3 regions of the Janthinobacterium sp. GW823-FHT03B06 genome follow, and region 2 is predicted to be linked to each of the others. Evidence: predicted binding sites of a transcription regulator. Region 2 holds the regulator's gene; each other region holds the start of a gene.
What was found. Region 2 encodes HrcA, which represses chaperone genes, less so after heat shock. Its sites were predicted from a motif close to TTAGCACTCNNNNNNNNNGAGTGCTAA; they were not measured.

Region 1: a site for HrcA is predicted at 3,877-3,903, ahead of groES (co-chaperone GroES). Genes of this name have one in related genera too.
Region 3: a site for HrcA is predicted at 2,774-2,800, ahead of rpoH (RNA polymerase sigma factor RpoH). Genes of this name have one in related genera too.

Annotation. Positions count from the first base shown of each region.
Region 1 covers NZ_JBXAJE010000002.1:1,050,163-1,055,747, reverse strand. Annotated here, with positions in the region: gene AC1RBA_RS10785 (MFS transporter) at 1-946, shown strand, start outside; gene AC1RBA_RS10780 (hypothetical protein) at 951-1,424, opposite strand; gene groL (chaperonin GroEL) at 1,644-3,293, opposite strand; gene groES (co-chaperone GroES) at 3,344-3,634, opposite strand; gene AC1RBA_RS10765 (hypothetical protein) at 4,160-4,906, shown strand; gene AC1RBA_RS10760 (hypothetical protein) at 5,063-5,326, shown strand; gene AC1RBA_RS10755 (cell division protein ZapA) at 5,326-5,585, shown strand, end outside.
Region 2 covers NZ_JBXAJE010000006.1:122,299-127,883, forward strand. Annotated here, with positions in the region: gene AC1RBA_RS19885 (HAD family hydrolase) at 1-582, shown strand, start outside; gene hrcA (heat-inducible transcriptional repressor HrcA) at 700-1,716, shown strand; gene fur (ferric iron uptake transcriptional regulator) at 1,768-2,199, opposite strand; gene AC1RBA_RS19900 (outer membrane protein assembly factor BamE) at 2,396-3,037, shown strand; gene dapB (4-hydroxy-tetrahydrodipicolinate reductase) at 3,057-3,866, shown strand; gene AC1RBA_RS19910 (barstar family protein) at 3,875-4,201, shown strand; gene AC1RBA_RS19915 (CaiB/BaiF CoA transferase family protein) at 4,329-5,576, opposite strand; gene AC1RBA_RS19920 (acyl-CoA dehydrogenase) at 5,576-5,585, opposite strand, start outside.
Region 3 covers NZ_JBXAJE010000009.1:32,670-38,254, forward strand. Annotated here, with positions in the region: gene ftsY (signal recognition particle-docking protein FtsY) at 1-886, shown strand, start outside; gene AC1RBA_RS24045 (cell division ATP-binding protein FtsE) at 895-1,638, shown strand; gene ftsX (permease-like cell division protein FtsX) at 1,635-2,555, shown strand; gene rpoH (RNA polymerase sigma factor RpoH) at 2,966-3,859, shown strand; gene AC1RBA_RS24060 (hypothetical protein) at 3,949-4,215, opposite strand; gene AC1RBA_RS24065 (hypothetical protein) at 4,393-4,845, shown strand; gene AC1RBA_RS24070 (antibiotic biosynthesis monooxygenase family protein) at 4,849-5,196, opposite strand; gene AC1RBA_RS24075 (cytochrome P450) at 5,193-5,585, opposite strand, start outside.

The sequences.
Region 1 (5,585 bases), on a different contig from region 2:
CGCGCTGGCGCCGAACTTCCACGTGCTGCTGTGGTCGCGCGCGTTTGCGGGGCTGACGGGCGGCGTGCTGGGCGCCATGGTCATGGCTATCATCGGCGACGTGATTCCTTCCGAGCGGCGCGGCGCGGCCACCGGCATCGTCATGACCTCGTTTGCCATGGCGGCCGTGGGCGGCGTGCCCATCGGCGTAGTGCTGGCCGCGCACTTTGGCTGGGCCTCGCCGTTTTTCCTGCTGGTCGTGCTGTCGCTGCTGGTCTGGCTGGGCGCGGCGCGCGTGCTGCCCTCGCTCACGGCGCACATGGGGGCGGCTGCCACGCCGCTGCGCCAGGTGCTGCCGAACCTGCTGGCGCTGTTCCGGGAAAGGCGGCACCTGCAAGCGTTCTCCTTGTCGATTGTCAACATGACGGCCGGCATGCTGGTCATTCCCTTCATTTCGCCGGTGCTGGTGGGCAATATGGGGCTGGCGCCGGCCGATGTCACCTGGGTGTATCTGGCGGGCGGCTGCGCCACGATCTTTACGGCGCGCCTGATCGGCCGCTGGGCGGACCGGGCCGGCAAGCAGCAGGTGTACCGCTGGGTGTCCCTGCTGTCGATTGCGCCGCTGCTGTTCATGACGCACTTGCCCCAGTTGCCGCTGCTGGGGCTGATGCTGGCGTTTCCCTTCTTTATGGCCCTCGTCTCGGGCCGCATGGTGCCGCTGCAGGCGCTGCTGACGACCATCCCGGAAACGCACAAGCGGGGCGCGTTTCTCAGCGCCAATTCGGCTCTGCAAAGCTTTGGCAGCGGCCTGGGCGCCTGGCTGGGCGGCCTGACCCTGCAGACGGACGCGGCCGGCCACATCAGCGGCTACGGCATCAATGGCTGGCTGGCGGCGGGCTTGTCGCTGTGGACGGTGTGGTGGGTGGCGCGCGTGCGCGGCGCGGCGCCGCAGGGGGCGCCGGCGTAGGGGATTATTGTGTGGCGATGCGCTGCATGGGCGCATTGTCCTTGCGCCATTGTTCCAGGCTGATCAGCTCACCGCTGACGACGTCGTCGACGAGGATGCGCTTGCCATCCTGGGAGACGACGAAACTCTCCCAGCGGTGCGCCGCGTCCGGCGTATTTTCCACAAAGTTCAGGTCATAGTAGGGCTTGCCATCGATGAGACGCACGTCGGGCGACGTTTCCATCACGGCGCCGTGGGCGCGGCCGCCCGAAGCCTTTTCGATATGCGCCGACCAGGCCTTGATTTCCGGCAATGCCATCAGTGCATCGACGGCGCGCGCGCTCTGTTCTGGCGCCACCTGGCTGCTCGCGGCCGGGACATTGGTGCCGTGCGGCGCGCCTTGCTGGTGCAGGTAGAAAGCGCCGAGCCCGGCGGCCAGCAAGCCGGCCAGGATGCCGGCGATGATGGTGGTTTTGGAAGAAGAGGCGCGTGGCTGCATGATGGTGGCGTGAGAAAGAGGGACGATGGCGGCCATGCTAAAGCAAAACGTGCAGGCGGGCAATCGTTGAAATTTCTAAAAAGCAAGACGAAAAAAAGCCACCTTCCGTAGAAGATGGCTCTCGGGGCTGCCGGGCAGGCGCAAGCAGCTTTTGGTCTGCCTGTCCCGTCCCGGCGTGGCAGCTGCGCGCGCCGTCGCCTGCGCGCGCGGCCGCCTGGATTACATCATACCGTCCATGCCGCCCATGCCGCCCATACCACCCATGCCGCCGCCCATGCCGCCGGCTGCCTTGTCGTCAGCGATTTCGCAGACCATGCAGTCGGTCGTCAGCATCAGCGAAGCGATCGAAGCGGCGTTTTGCAGCGCCGAACGGGTCACTTTGGCTGGGTCCAGAACGCCCATTTCCACCATGTCGCCATACGTGCCGTTGGCAGCGTTGTAGCCGTAGTTGCCCGCGCCAGCCAGGACGGCTGCCACGACGACCGAAGCTTCTTCGCCGGCGTTTTGCACGATCATGCGCAGTGGCTCTTCCATTGCGCGCAGGACGATCTTGATACCAGCGTCTTGATCAGGATTGTCGCCCTTGACCGTGATGTTGGCGCGTGCGCGCAGCAGGGCTACGCCGCCGCCTGGCACGATGCCTTCTTCCACGGCAGCGCGGGTGGCGTGCAGTGCATCTTCAACGCGGGCTTTTTTCTCTTTCATTTCGACTTCGGTGGCTGCGCCAACCTTGATCACGGCAACGCCGCCAGCCAGTTTGGCCACGCGCTCTTGCAGTTTTTCACGGTCGTAGTCCGAGGTCGCTTCTTCGATCTGTACACGCACTTGTTTCACGCGTGCTTCGATCGAGGCAGCTTCGCCGGCGCCATCGATGACGATGGTGTTTTCCTTGCCCACTTCGATGCGTTTCGCCTGACCCAGTTCGGCCAGGGTCACTTTTTCCAGGGTCAGGCCGACTTCTTCAGCGATCACCTGGCCGCCCGTCAGGACAGCGATGTCTTCCAGCATGGCTTTGCGGCGGTCGCCGAAGCCAGGTGCTTTCACTGCGCAGGTTTTCAGGATGCCGCGGATGTTGTTCACAACCAGGGTAGCCAGCGCTTCGCCTTCGATGTCTTCCGCGATGATCAGCAGTGGACGGCCAGCCTTGGCGACTTGTTCCAGTACCGGCAGCAGGTCACGGATGTTCGAGATTTTCTTGTCGCACAGCAGGACGAATGGGCTGTCCAGGACGGCAACTTGCTTCTCTGGGTTGTTGATGAAGTATGGCGACAGGTAGCCGCGGTCGAACTGCATGCCTTCAACGATGTCCAGCTCGTCGTTCAGCGACTTGCCGTCTTCTACCGTGATCACGCCTTCTTTGCCGACTTTTTCCATCGCTTCAGCGATACGCTCGCCGATCGAGTAGTCCGAGTTCGCCGAGATCGCGCCAACCTGGGCGATTTCCTTGGTCGTGGTGCAAGGACGGGCGATTTTCGCCAGTTCTTCGACGGTCGCTGCAACAGCTTTGTCGATACCGCGCTTCAGGTCCATCGGGTTCATGCCGGCGGCAACGAACTTCATGCCTTCGCGCACGATGGCTTGTGCCAGCACGGTCGCGGTGGTGGTGCCGTCGCCGGCGTTGTCGCTGGTGCGGGAAGCCACTTCCTTGACCATTTGCGCGCCCATGTTCATGAGCTTGTCTTTGAGTTCAACTTCTTTCGCTACCGACACACCATCCTTGGTGACGGTAGGGGCGCCGAACGAGCGCTCCAGGACCACGTTGCGGCCTTTCGGGCCCAAGGTGACTTTGACTGCGTTGGCGAGGATGTTGACGCCTTCGACCATCTTGGCGCGCGCTGCGTCGCCGAATACTACTTCTTTAGCTGCCATGTTCAATTCTCCTGAGTTTCGGGATGTATCTGTCTACAACGTGGAAACAATTACTTGACGACGATCGCCATGATGTCTTCTTCGCGCATGACCAGCAGCTCATCGCCGTCAACTTTGACGGTTTGGCCGGCGTACTTGCCGAACAGGACGCGGTCGCCCACTTTGACATCCAGAGGACGGACTTTGCCGTCGTCGAGAATCTTGCCATTGCCTACGGCAAGGACTTCGCCTTGATCCGGTTTTTCAGCAGCTGCATCAGGAATGATGAGGCCGGACGCAGTCTTGGTTTCCTGGTCGAGGCGTTTGACGATGACGCGATCGTTCAATGGGCGCAGATTCATACAAAACTCCTTAAAGTTCAATGGATAGGTGTTGCTAAATGAATACATTCCTGGCACAGCGCCAGGCGTGCAGTCAGTGACTGCCGTTGAAAGCAGCCCGCAACGGTCAAGCAAACCTCATGGCATCGGGTGCATGCCGGCGCTGGGCAGTGGTGGCATCGCGGCGTCGCCCGCCGCGTAGCGTTCCCTGCTGTTGCCCGGCAGACACCATCATGTCCTGAGGATTGCTACGAAAGAGTTTGTTAGCACTCTCTACTAACGAGTGCTAATTATAGGGACGGTAGGGGGCTTATTCAAGGGCTTATTCTCCGGGAAGATAAGCTTGGACGTTCTGCGCAGCCTGCATTTACAAAGGGTTTGCGCAAACGCAAGCCTCGTTCCCGGGCGTCAGCAACAGGCGCGACTCTAGCATGCCCGTCAGGCGAACGGCGTTCCTGTACGCACAGGAAACAGAGTTTTGCTATGGACTTTGATAAGATGATTGCAATTGCATATCAATATTCCCCCTGTACCAGAAAGCACACCATGCCATCGACTCTTTCCCGTCCCGCCCTGCGCCTGCTCGGTGCCGCCCTCGTCGGCCTCGCCTGCCTGGGCAATGCCGCCGCGCAAACGCCCACGATTCTCGACGAGATCACCGTGGCGACCCTGACGCCGCTGGAAAAGGAAATGCTGCTCAACGAGCTGTTCAACGACCTCAACAAGGATGACGACGACCAGGAAGCGCATGTGTGGGACAACGGCGGCGACCGTGGCGTGCGGGTGAAAGTCACATATAACTTCAGCAACTCCGGCATGACGGAACACAGCCTGAAGGCGCACATCTGCCGCGACCTGAAATTCGTCGTCACGGCGGGCGACAAGTCGCAAGACCTGAGCCGCCGTACGTGCTCGCAGAACAGCGGACGCTGGGATGTGCAGGGCAAGGATCCGGCGCCCGTCGTGTATCCGCCTTTCCTGTCCGACGTGACCATCGCCAGGCTGAATGCGAAGGAACAGAAATCCTTGCTGACGGCCGCCGTGCGCACCCTGAAAGATGAAGAGGATGGCAAGACCCGTGAATGGAGCAACAAGGGGCTGGGCAATGCCGTGCCCTTGCGCGTCACTTTGACGCCCTCGCGGACGGACGCCAAACCTGGCAGCTACCACCGTACTTGCCGCGACTTGACGATGGTGCTTGATGGCAAGAGCGGCAAGCAGGAATTGACGCGCCGCTCGTGCGAAAACCGCTATGGCGGTCTCGATATCGAACCCGATTACGTCGACGAGTAAAACGCTGGCATCGCGGCGCCGGCGGATGCGTGCAGATGGCGAAACGCGCCGGAAAAAGCGTGTATTTCACGGCAACTGACCTGCATTGATGTAAATATGTGTGACAGCGGCGTGATTCGATTGACGCCCATGGAGCGTCCGCCCTATAGTGGCGGGATGATTTCCGAATTCAACGAATTATCCGACAAAATAGGCCTGCTGGCCGAAATGACCCATGCGCTGCGCCGTGAAAACGCGCAACTGCGCAAGGACAATGCCGCGCTGGCCGCCGAGAACGCCCTGTATGTGCAACGCATGCGCGAGGCGCAGGAGCGGGTGGAAGCGTTGCTGGAAAAAATTCCCGAACTGGTGCAAGCCGGCCTGGAGCAAGCCGCTTCGGAGGCGGGCGCCTATATTGCCGAGAACGAGAAGGAAGCGTAATGCCGCGTGTCGATGTCAATATCATGGGCCAGTCCTACAGCATGGTGTGCCGCGACGGCGAAGAGCGCGCGCTGCGCGAAGCGGCGATCTATCTCGATAGCAAAATGAAAGCCATCCGCGACGCGGGCAAGGTCAAGGGCAATGACCGCATCGCCGTGCTGGCCGCCTTGGGCGTGGCCGCGGAATTCCTTTCCGTGAAGTCGCCGCAAGGTCCGCTGTCGGAACTGACGATCCTGGAAGTGAAGCAAAAGATCTCGGC
Region 2 (5,585 bases):
GCGCAGCAGTTTTCCATCGAGCTGTTGCGCCAGCACCGTCTGGCCATGCTCAATGAACAACCGCATTTCCATGGCAATTTGATCGAGCTGCGCCGCGCGGGCTTGCTGACCGCCTTCGAGGCCGCCGGCGAAGATCCCGCCCTGGTCGACGGCGCCATCGCGCAGTTCCTGGCCGCGCGCCATCGCGTGCAGCCGTATGACGATGTCTTGCCCGGCCTGGCCTGGATGGGGCAGCGCATGCTGGTCGGCTCTATCTCGAATGGCAATGCGGACCTTGAAATTATCGGCCTGGCGCAGCATTTTAAAGTGTCGATTGCCGCCAGCGATTTTGGCGTCGCCAAGCCTGACGCCAGCATCTTCCTGGCCGCTTGCGCCGCGCTGGGCGTGGCGCCGCATGAGGCCGTGTATGTCGGCGACGATCTGTATTTCGACGTGACGGGGGCGCAAGGGGCGGGCATGCGTGCCGTGTGGATGAACCGCAAGGGCAGCGACGCTCACCTGGCCGCCGGCGTGCAGCCCGACGCCATCTGCGCCAACTTTGATGAATTGCTGCTGTGGCTGCAGGGGCAGCTGGAAGATTGATCGCCGTCGGACGGGCGAACGTGCATAATAGGCGCTGTTGATGCACGTTCGGCCGCTTTCGTTGCCGCTTGCTTAACAATATGCTTGTTTAAAGAATATTTGCTTACCTAAGACACCATGCAACTCGATACACGTGCCCAAACACTGCTGAAAGCCCTGGTCGAGCGATATATCGCCGACGGCCTGCCGGTCGGTTCGCGCGCCTTGTCGAAAATTTCCGGCCTCGACCTGTCGCCGGCCACGATCCGCAACATCATGGCCGACCTGGAAGAGCTCGGTTATGTGTCCAGTCCGCATACTTCGGCCGGACGCATCCCCACGCCGCGTGGCTACCGCATCTTTGTCGACACCTTGCTGACCGTCCGGCACCTGGACGAGCACCTGGTGGAGTCGCGCATGCGCCTGCAGACGCCGCAGCCGCAAAAAACCATCGCCAACGCGGCGCAGATGCTGTCGTCGCTGTCGCAGTTCGCCGGCGTCGTGCTCAGCCCGCGCCGCGAATCCGTGTTCCAGCAAATCGAATTCCTGCGCCTGTCCGAAAAGCGCATCCTGCTCGTCATCGTCGCGCCCGGCGGCGATGTGCAGAACCGTTTATTGCTGACGGAGGCCGACTATACGCCGGCGCAACTGGTGCAATCGGCTAATTACATCAACCAGAATTATGGCGGCCTGTCGTTCGACGCCGTGCGCGTGCGCCTGCAAGGCGAGCTGCGCCAGTTGCGCGACGACATGGGCAGTTTGATGCAGGCGGCCGTGGAGGCGGGCAGCGAAGCGATGGCCGACCATAGCGACGACATGGTCATTTCCGGCGAGCGCAACTTGCTCAGCGTGAGCGATCTGTCATCGAATATGCATTCGCTGCGCCAGATGTTCGACATGTTCGAGCAAAAGACGGGCTTGATGCAGCTGCTCGACGTGTCGAGCAAGGCGACGGGCGTGCAGATTTTCATCGGCGGCGAATCGAACCTGGTGCCGATGGATGAGATGAGCGTGGTGACGGCGCCGTATGAAGTCAACGGCAAGATCGTGGGAACGCTGGGAGTGATCGGACCGACGCGCATGGCTTACGAGCGCGTCATTCCGATCGTCGACATCACGGCCAAGCTGCTGTCGAGCGCGCTCAGCCATCATTGATGCGGTTCAATGCTGCGCCGGCCGGCCCCTTGCGGGAACGGCCGGCGTGGGTCAGGCTGTTTTGTGCGGGCAAGCTGTCTTGGTGCAGTTGCCGTAGATGGCCAGGGCGTGTTCGGCGATCTTGAAGCCGCGCTCTTCGGCCACTTTTTGCTGGCGGATTTCGATTTCTTCGTCGAAGAATTCTTCGACCCGGCCACAGTCGAGGCACACCAGGTGGTCGTGGTGGGAGCCTTCGTTGAGTTCGAAAATCGCCTTGCCGGTTTCAAAATGGTTGCGGTTAAGCAAGCCGGCTTGTTCGAATTGCGTGAGGACACGGTAGACAGTTGCCAAGCCGACATCCATATTGTCGGCCAGCAGAATCTTGTAGACGTCTTCCGCGGTCAGGTGGCGTACCGGGCTACTCTGGAAGATATCGAGTATCTTCAGCCGTGGCAGGGTGGCTTTCAGGCCGCTTGCCTTGAGATCACTAGGATTGTTACTCATGTTTGTTGCTCGTATGTGGGTCAGGTGCTTTATCATATAGCGTTTTGTCGGGGAGTGCCAAAATATGCTTTTTTTTGGCGGGCCGGTCACTCCTGGCGTTTTGTTCATCCAATTGAGGTCATTTATGCGCGTAACCCCGGCTGTATTGCCATCTCTCTGGCACCGTATTTCATTTCGAGCACCAGTCGTGGCAGGCATGGTCTGTGTCGCGCTGGCCGTGTCCGGCTGCGCCAACCGTGGCATTCTTGGCGAAAAGCCGGCAGCTGCTCAAAAAGAAGGCAAGGCACTGGTTCCCGAACAGGGCGCACAAACGACCACCATTACGCCGCTGCAAAAATTCATGTGGTTTTTCTCGCCCTACCGTCCTGACATTCAACAAGGCAACTTTGTCTCCGAAGAGATGCTGGCCCAGTTGAAAGTAGGCATGACGCGCGACCAGGTGCGTTTCGTCCTCGGCACTTCGCTGCTGACCGATATCTTCCATGCCGACCGCTGGGATTATCCATTCCGCCTGGCGCGGGGCAGTGGCGAAACCACCAGCAGCCGCGTGGTCGTGTACTTCGGCAAGGATGGCAAGGTTGAACGTTTCGAAGGCGGCAACTTGCCGACGGAGAAAGAGTATATCGACCGCATCGCCGGTCCGTCGCCATTCGCCAAGGTCGCCAAGGCTGACGTGCCTGCCGCCGTCGTGCCATCGCCCGTGGCGCCAAGCGCCGTGCCGGTACCGGCCGATGCCGCTCCTGCCATTCCTGTGAGCAAGCCTGACGTTGCACCAGCACCAGCAACGGCGCCTGCCGCCGAGCCAGCACCGACGCCTGCCGCCGAACCCACCAAATAAGTTGTTGTAAGAGAATAAAATGACTGAACTGAAAATTGCCATCGCTGGCGCCAGCGGCCGCATGGGCCATATCCTGATCGAAGCGGTCAGCAACGCACCCGACGCCGTGCTGGCCGGCGCCCTCGACCGCGCCGGCTCGCCGTCCGTCGGCCAGGATGCCGCCGCCTTTCTCGGCAAGCCTGCCGGCGTGCTGATCGCGTCGGACCTTGCCACCGGCCTGGCCAATGCCGATTACCTGATCGACTTCACGCGCCCCGAAGGCACTTTGCAGCACCTGGCGTATTGCGCCGAGCATGGCATCAAGATGATCATCGGCACCACCGGTTTCGATGACGCGGGCAAGGCCGCCATTGCCGCCGCCGCCGAAAAGACGGCCATCATGTTCGCGCCGAACATGAGCGTGGGCGTGAATGTCACCATGAAGCTGCTGGAACTGGCCGCGAAAAGCCTGTCCGAAGGCTACGACATCGAAATTATCGAAGCGCATCACCGCTTCAAGGTCGATGCGCCATCGGGCACGGCCCTGCAAATGGGTGAAGTGGTGGCCGGCGCCCTGGGCCGCGACCTGAAGGAATGCGCCGTGTACGGCCGCGAAGGCGTGACGGGCGAACGCGATCCGTCGACCATCGGCTTTGCCACCATCCGCGGCGGCGATATCGTCGGCGACCATACGGTGCTGTTTGCCGGCATCGGCGAGCGCATCGAGATCAGCCACAAATCGAGCAGCCGCGTCACCTACGCCCACGGCGCCCTGCGCGCCGCGCGTTTCCTGGCCGACAAGCCGACGGGCCTGTTCGACATGCAGGATGTGCTGTCGCTGAAGAACTGAGGAGTACCATGGCCACTGCCCTCCTGAATGGAAAAGACATCACCGATGAAGCGAGCTTTCACGCACAATGCGTGCAAGCCTTCGGTTTCCCCGCGTTCTACGGCAACAGCATGGATGCCTGGGTCGATTGCCTCAGCTACCTGCGCGACGATGAAAACATGACGCAGTTCCGTTTGAAACCGAACGAAGTGCTGGACATCGTGGTGCAGGACGCTGACGTGATGAAGGCGCAAGTGCCTGATTTGCTGGAAGAAATCACGTTTTGCATCGCCGGCATCAATGAGCGCTATGACGATTACGGTGAAAAACCGGCATTGAAACTGGTACTCAAGTGAATGGAATCGTAGGTCGGATTAGGCCCTGCGGGCCGTAATCCGACAACATTGTTGGCTGTGCAGGTCGGACTGCGCGCAAGCGCCTCGGCGGCCCCGCTAATCCGACCTACGTCCAGACGACCAACATTTACACCACCTTGCGCTCACGCAAGCCGTCAATCTCCGCACCGTCCAATCCCAGCCACTGCTGCAATACCTCGTCCGTATGCTGCCCCAGCAAGGGCGGCGGCAAGCGGTATTGCACCGGCGAGCCGGACAGGCGCACGGGATTGGCCACCAGCGCCACCGTGCCCGCCGTCGGATGCGGCATCTCCACTTTCAAGCCACGCGCCACCACTTGCGGGTCGGCAAAGACCTGGTCGATGCGGTTGACGGGGCCGCACGGCACGGCTTGCGCCTCGAACGCGCTGATCCACTCTGCCGTCGTGCGCATGACCGTGGTCTGGCGCATCAACGGTATCAACACCGCCCGGTGCGCCACGCGCTGCGGGTTGGTGGCGAAGCGTTCGTCCTGTGCCCATTCCGGGTGGCCGGCGACGGCGCAAAAACGCGAAAACTGTCCATCGTTGCCGATCGCCAGAATCATGTCGCCATCGGCCGTGGGAAAGTCTTGATACGGAACAATGTTCGGATGCGCATTGCCCATGCGCTGCGGCACCTTGCCTCCGCATAAGTAGTTGGCGGCCTGGTTGCCCAGCGCGGCCACTTGCACGTCGAGCAGGGCCAGGTCGATATGCTGGCCCAGGCCCGAGCGCTCGCGTTCGGCCAATGCGGCCTGCACGGCGATGGTGGCGTACAGGCCCGTCAGGATGTCCGTTTGCGCCACACCCACTTTTTGCGGTCCGGCGCCCGGCTGGCCATCGGGCACGCCCGTGATGCTCATCAGGCCGCCCATGCCCTGGATTAAGAAGTCATAGCCGGCGCGCGCCGCATACGGCCCATCCTGGCCGAAACCCGTGATGGAGCAGTACACGAGGCGCGGGTTGAGCGCCAGCAAGCTCGCCGCATCGAGGCCGTATTGCTTCAATCCGTCCAATTTGAAATTTTCCAGCAGCACGTCCGATTCGGCGGCCAGCTTGCGCACCAGGGCTTGCCCTTCAGGGGCAGCCAGGTCGATGCACAAGGAGCGCTTGTTGCGGTTGGCGCACTGGAAGTAGGCGGCCTCGGCCGTATCGCGGCCGTCCGCGTCTTTCAGATACGGCGGCCCCCAGGAGCGCGTGTCGTCGCCGCGTCCCGGCTGCTCGACCTTGACGACGTCGGCGCCGAGGTCGGCCAGCATTTGCCCGGCCCACGGGCCGGCCAGCACGCGCGACAGGTCGAGCACGCGCAAGCCGCTCAACGGCGCGGGCCGCAGGGTGGAAGCCAGGGCGTCCATCAGTTGCTG
Region 3 (5,585 bases), on a different contig from region 2:
GATGACGCGCCTGAAGGCGGGCCTGTCGAAAACCTCGAACACCTTGTCCGTGCTGTTCGTCGGCGCGAAGATCGACGACGCCCTGTACGAAGAGCTGGAAGCGGCGCTGCTGATGTCCGACGCCGGCATCGACGCCACCGAATTCCTGCTCACGGAATTGAAGAAAAAGGTCAAGGAAGACAAGCTGCTCGACGCAGCCGCCGTCAAGGCCGCGCTGAAAGTGCTGCTGATCGAGCTGCTCTCGCCGCTGGAAAAGCGCTTCGAGCTGGGCCGCCACAAGCCGCTGGTGATGATGATTTCCGGCGTCAATGGCGCGGGCAAGACCACCACCATCGGCAAGCTGGCCAAGCACATGCAGTCGAACAACCAGTCCGTGCTGCTGGCCGCGGGCGACACCTTCCGCGCCGCCGCGCGCGAGCAGCTGATGGTCTGGGGCGAGCGCAACAACGTTACCGTGATTTCGCAGGAATCGGGCGACCCGGCCGCCGTGGCCTACGACTCCGTGCAATCGGCGAAGGCGCGCGGCATCGACGTGGTCATGGTCGACACGGCCGGCCGCCTGCCGACGCAGTTGCACTTGATGGAAGAATTGAAGAAAATCAAGCGCGTGATCGGCAAGGGCATGGAGGGCGCACCGCATGAAACCCTGCTCGTCATCGACGGCAACACGGGCCAGAACGCCCTCACGCAAGTGAAGGCCTTCGACGATGCCCTGCAGTTGAGCGGCCTGGTGATCACCAAGCTGGACGGTACCGCCAAGGGCGGCGTGCTGGCGGCGATTGCCCGCGTGCGCCCCGTGCCCGTGTATTTCATCGGCATCGGTGAGAAAATTGAAGACTTGCAGCCTTTCGTGGCTGCCGAATTTGTCGAAGCGCTGCTCGGATAAGCCCATACATGATTGAATTTCAGCACGTCTCCAAGCAATACTCCCCCGACGCCGTGGCGCTCAGCGACATTTCGCTCAGTATTGCCAAGGGCGAGCTGGTCTTCCTGGCCGGCCCGTCCGGCGCCGGCAAGTCCACCTTGCTGAAAATGATCGCCGCTATGGAACGCCCCACGTCGGGCAAGCTGATCGTCAATGGCCAGGACATGGCGAAGATCAAGCCGGCCGGCGTGCCGTTTTTGCGCCGGAACATGGGCCTGATCTTCCAGCAGCAAAAACTGCTGAACGACCGCTCCATCCTGGCCAACGTCATGCTGCCGCTGCTCGTCGTCGGCGCGCATAAAGTTGCCGCCGAGCAGCGCGCGCGCGCCGCGCTCGACAAGGTGGGATTGCTGGACCGCGCCATGGCGCGTCCGCTGTCGCTGTCGGGCGGCGAGCAGCAGCGCGTATCGATCGCGCGCGCCATCGTCAACCGGCCGCAGATCATCCTGGCCGACGAACCGACGGCCAACCTGGACCGCGCCAGCGCCAACAAGGTGCTCGACGCCCTCAAAGCATTCCACTCGGTGGGCGTGACTTGCCTCATTTCCAGCCATGACGAACAGATGCTCGACGCCGCCGCCCGCGTGATCCACCTGAAGAACGGCCAGCTGGTCGCCATCGACAAGGCCACGCAGGCGCCCGTCTTCGCCCCGCCCGATCCCGACTTTGCGCCCGCTCCCGACCAGGACGACGCGCAGGGAGAACAGGCATGAGAGGCTGGTTCCGTCAACACCGCTTCGCGCTCGGTTCGGCGCTGATTCACTTGCGCAAGTCGCCAGGTGGCTTTTTACTGAACGTGCTCGTCGTCGCCATCGCCCTGTCGCTGCCGTTCGCCGGCTTGACCATGCTCGACAATGTGCGCCCCATGTCGGAACAGATGTCGGTCGACCCGGAAATCAGCGTCTTCCTGAAGATCGACACGCCGCGCGAGCAAGCCGTGGCCCTGGCCAGCGCCATGCGCAAGATCGTCGGCGAGCAAAAGGCGAAGATCGTCTTCATCCCGCGCGAACAGGCGCTCGATACGCTGAAGAACAAGAACGGCCTGGCCGACGTACTGAGCACCCTGGGCGACAATCCCCTGCCCGACAGCTATGTGCTGAAACTCGACGCCTTCAGCAGCGCCAGCGAAGCGCAGGATGTCGATGCCGTGGCGGAACAGTTGCGCCACCTGCCGGGCGTGGAATCGGCGCAAGTCGATTCGGCCTGGGTCAAGCGTCTGGCGGCCCTGCTGGGCGTGCTGCGCCTGGTGCTGCTGCTGCTGGCCATCACCCTGGGCGTGGCCGTCATCGCCGTGGTCTTCAATACCATCCGCCTGCAAGTGATGCAGCAGCGCGATGAAATCAGCATCTCGAAACTGATCGGCGCCACCGATACTTTCATCCACCGCCCCTTCTATTACACGGGCGCCCTGCTGGGCCTGTGCGCCGGTGCGCTGGCGCTGGGCGCCGTGGCGCTGGCCTTGCAGCCGCTCAATACCGCGATTGCCGAGTTTGCACGCCTGTATGCGTCCGAATTCCAGCTGGTGCCGCTGGCGCCGCTGCCGATGGCCGGCTTGCTGGCCGTCAGCGCCGGCCTCGGCCTGATCGGCGCCTTCCTCTGCGTACAGCGCCACCTGGCGCGCCTGAACTGACCTTCCTTTCCATGGCGGCGCTCCTGGCGCCGCCATGCGCCTCGCCATCCCCATCTGCTGTTATCTTGATATTTAGCAAGTATTCTTAAGGCTCGCTTCAGCCAGAGGCCGTAGACTGGCTACGTTGTCGTAAAGCGCTATCTCGCGCTGTTCAGAGATATATATCAAGCATTAAATCACCATAGTATTTAGGCTATCAGGACGATTAAATGTGCTGATTGGCACTCTCAGGCAGAGAGTGCTAATATAGGGACATACCAACAGCAGAACCGCCATGGACGCCAGATGAAGATGGTGCCGCGATCTGCAAAGTGCAAGACCGAATACGCAAAACAGAACAGACAATCGGGCCACATCGTGTGATGTGGCCAACTGGAACAAAGCACGACTACGAGGGAGAAAACATGACTATGATGTCCGCAACATCCGCATTGGTTCCGACCAAAAGTAATGCGCTGGGCCTCGGGTTCACTGGCAATCTGGGCAATATCGACGCCTATATTTCGGCCGTGAACCGTCTGCCCATGTTGACCCACGACGAAGAAATTTCGCTGGCGAAACGCCTGCGCGAAAAAAATGACCTGGCCGCCGCGCAAGAGCTGGTGCTGTCGCACCTGCGCCTGGTGGTCTCGATTGCCCGCGGCTATCTGGGCTATGGCTTGCCGCATGCCGACCTGATTCAGGAAGGCAATATCGGCTTGATGAAAGCCGTGAAACGTTTCGATCCGGACCAGGGCGTGCGCCTGGTGTCGTACGCCATGCACTGGGTGAAAGCCGAGATGCATGAGTACATCCTGAAAAACTGGCGCCTGGTCAAGGTCGCGACGACGAAGGCGCAGCGCAAGCTGTTCTTCAATCTGCGCAGCCACAAGACGGGCCTCGATGCGATGACGCCGAAACAGATCGATGCGCTGGCCAAGCTGCTCGACGTGAAGCGCGAAGAAGTGATCGAAATGGAAACGCGCTTGAGCGGCCGCGACATCGCGCTGGAATCGCCGACCGACGATGAAGACGACAAGTTTTCGCCGATCGCCTACCTGTCGTCGGAGCAAAGCGAGCCGACCAAGGTGCTGGAAGCGGAACAAGTGACGCGCCTGCAATCGGAAGGCCTGGAAACGGCCTTGTCCAAACTGGACGCCCGTTCGCGCCGCATCATCGAAGCGCGCTGGCTGGCCAACGACGACGGTTCCGGCGCCACGCTGCACGCGCTGGCTGAAGAGTTCGGCGTATCGGCCGAGCGCATCCGCCAGATCGAAGTGGCGGCGCTGAAGAAAATGAAGGGCGCCCTGGCGGCCTACGTGTAATCGAAAGCAATGCCGCAATGCAAAAGGCGCCGCAAGGCGCCTTTTAGTTTTATAAATGATATTTATCAACAGATAAACATTGTCAGCCCTTATGCTGCAGCCAAGCCCTTGGTGATCAGCTCGGCGACCAATTCATTCAGATCCACGCCGCGCTCCTTGGCCAGGGTCTGCAATTGCAACACCAGATCGCTGTTCAGCTTGACGGCGAACGGCACCAGGCCCAGCGCCTGATCGCGCTTGCGCTGCTCGCGGCGGTCGACGACCACCGCTTCCTTACCGAATGCACCGGCGCCGGGAACATTCATCTTTCCCATCAGTTTCTTGGCATCGCTTTTGGCCAGGTCGGTTTTTTTCATGGTTGTTTCCTGATTTTCAAAACAGCCATTCTACGCAGTAATCGGCGCGCCGCGTGGCCGACGCGTCAATTCATCGGCAGCGCGCCAATAGTGCGCCGGAAAAATATCATTTTGTTATTATCATTTTCATCCCACGCGTGGACGCCACGCCGGGACGCTCCACCTGAAAGGAAAAACATGCACTATCTACATCAATCGTACCGAACATGGTTGTTACCCCTGTTCATCGCCTGCGTGGCCGTGCTGGCGGGCTGCGGCGCGGCTGGCAGCGCCGGCGACGCGGAAAACACGCCGCGCAGCGTCACCCACGTGCTCTCGCCGGGCGAACAGGTCGCCATCACGGCCACCGATACCCTGAAACTCGAGCGCGTCAACGACAGCCGCTGCCGCAAGGGCGCCGTGTGCGTGTGGAAAGGCTACGTCAGCTACAGTTTCAGTTTGCTCAACAGCGCGGGCGCCACCGATATCGTCTTGTCCGAGTCCATGCCCGGCGCCGCCAGCTCCGTGACCGTCAACCACCTGACGTTCACTCTGCTCGACGTCGATCCGGCCACGCCGCCCGCCCTGGACGCGGCCGCGCCCACCTACCGGGTCAAGGTAAAAATCACGCAGGGCGCCCTGCCCCGCTAAGCGTCAGACATCGTGGCGCTGGCGGCTGTCGGTCGGCGCCTGTTGCCGCTCCAGCATGCCGTAATCACGCACCACGCCGGCGATGCGCAGCCGGTAGTCGTCGAACACACCGTGCCTGCCCGCCGATTGCGCCGCGCGGTGCGCTTCCAGCTGCCGCCACTGTGCCAGTGCCGCTTCGTCGCGAAAGAAAGACAGCGACAGCAGTTTGCCTGGCTCGCTCAGGCTGCTGAAGCGCTCGATGGACATGAATCCATCGACTTCAGCGAGCAAGGGGCGCAGCGCGGCCGCCAGATCCAGATACTGCTGGCGTCCTTCGGCGCTGGGCCAGACTTCGAAAATCACGGCAATCATGCTATTTCTCCATTGCTGAAAACGGGGATGCGGGCGTTCAGCGAAGGCCGGTACGACCAGGCCAGCGGCATGTCTTCCAGCCCATCGGCCCATGCCTGCAGGCATGCCGTGGCAATCGTCTGCGCGATGGACTGGCCCGGACAGGCGTGGCGGCCATGGCCAAAACCCGACTCCGCCTGGCCGACGCTGGCCAGCACGACGATGATCGTCTGTCCGGCCGGTATGCGCACGCCGGGCAACTCCACGGCATCGGCCGTGTAGCGGCGCGTGTTGTGGATCGCGGGATCATGCTGGCTGACTTCGCGCAGCAGAGCCGGCCATCGCTGGGGCGCGGCGCGCAGTTGCGCGAACAACTGCGGCTGCGTGCACAAAGCGACCGTGGCATTGCC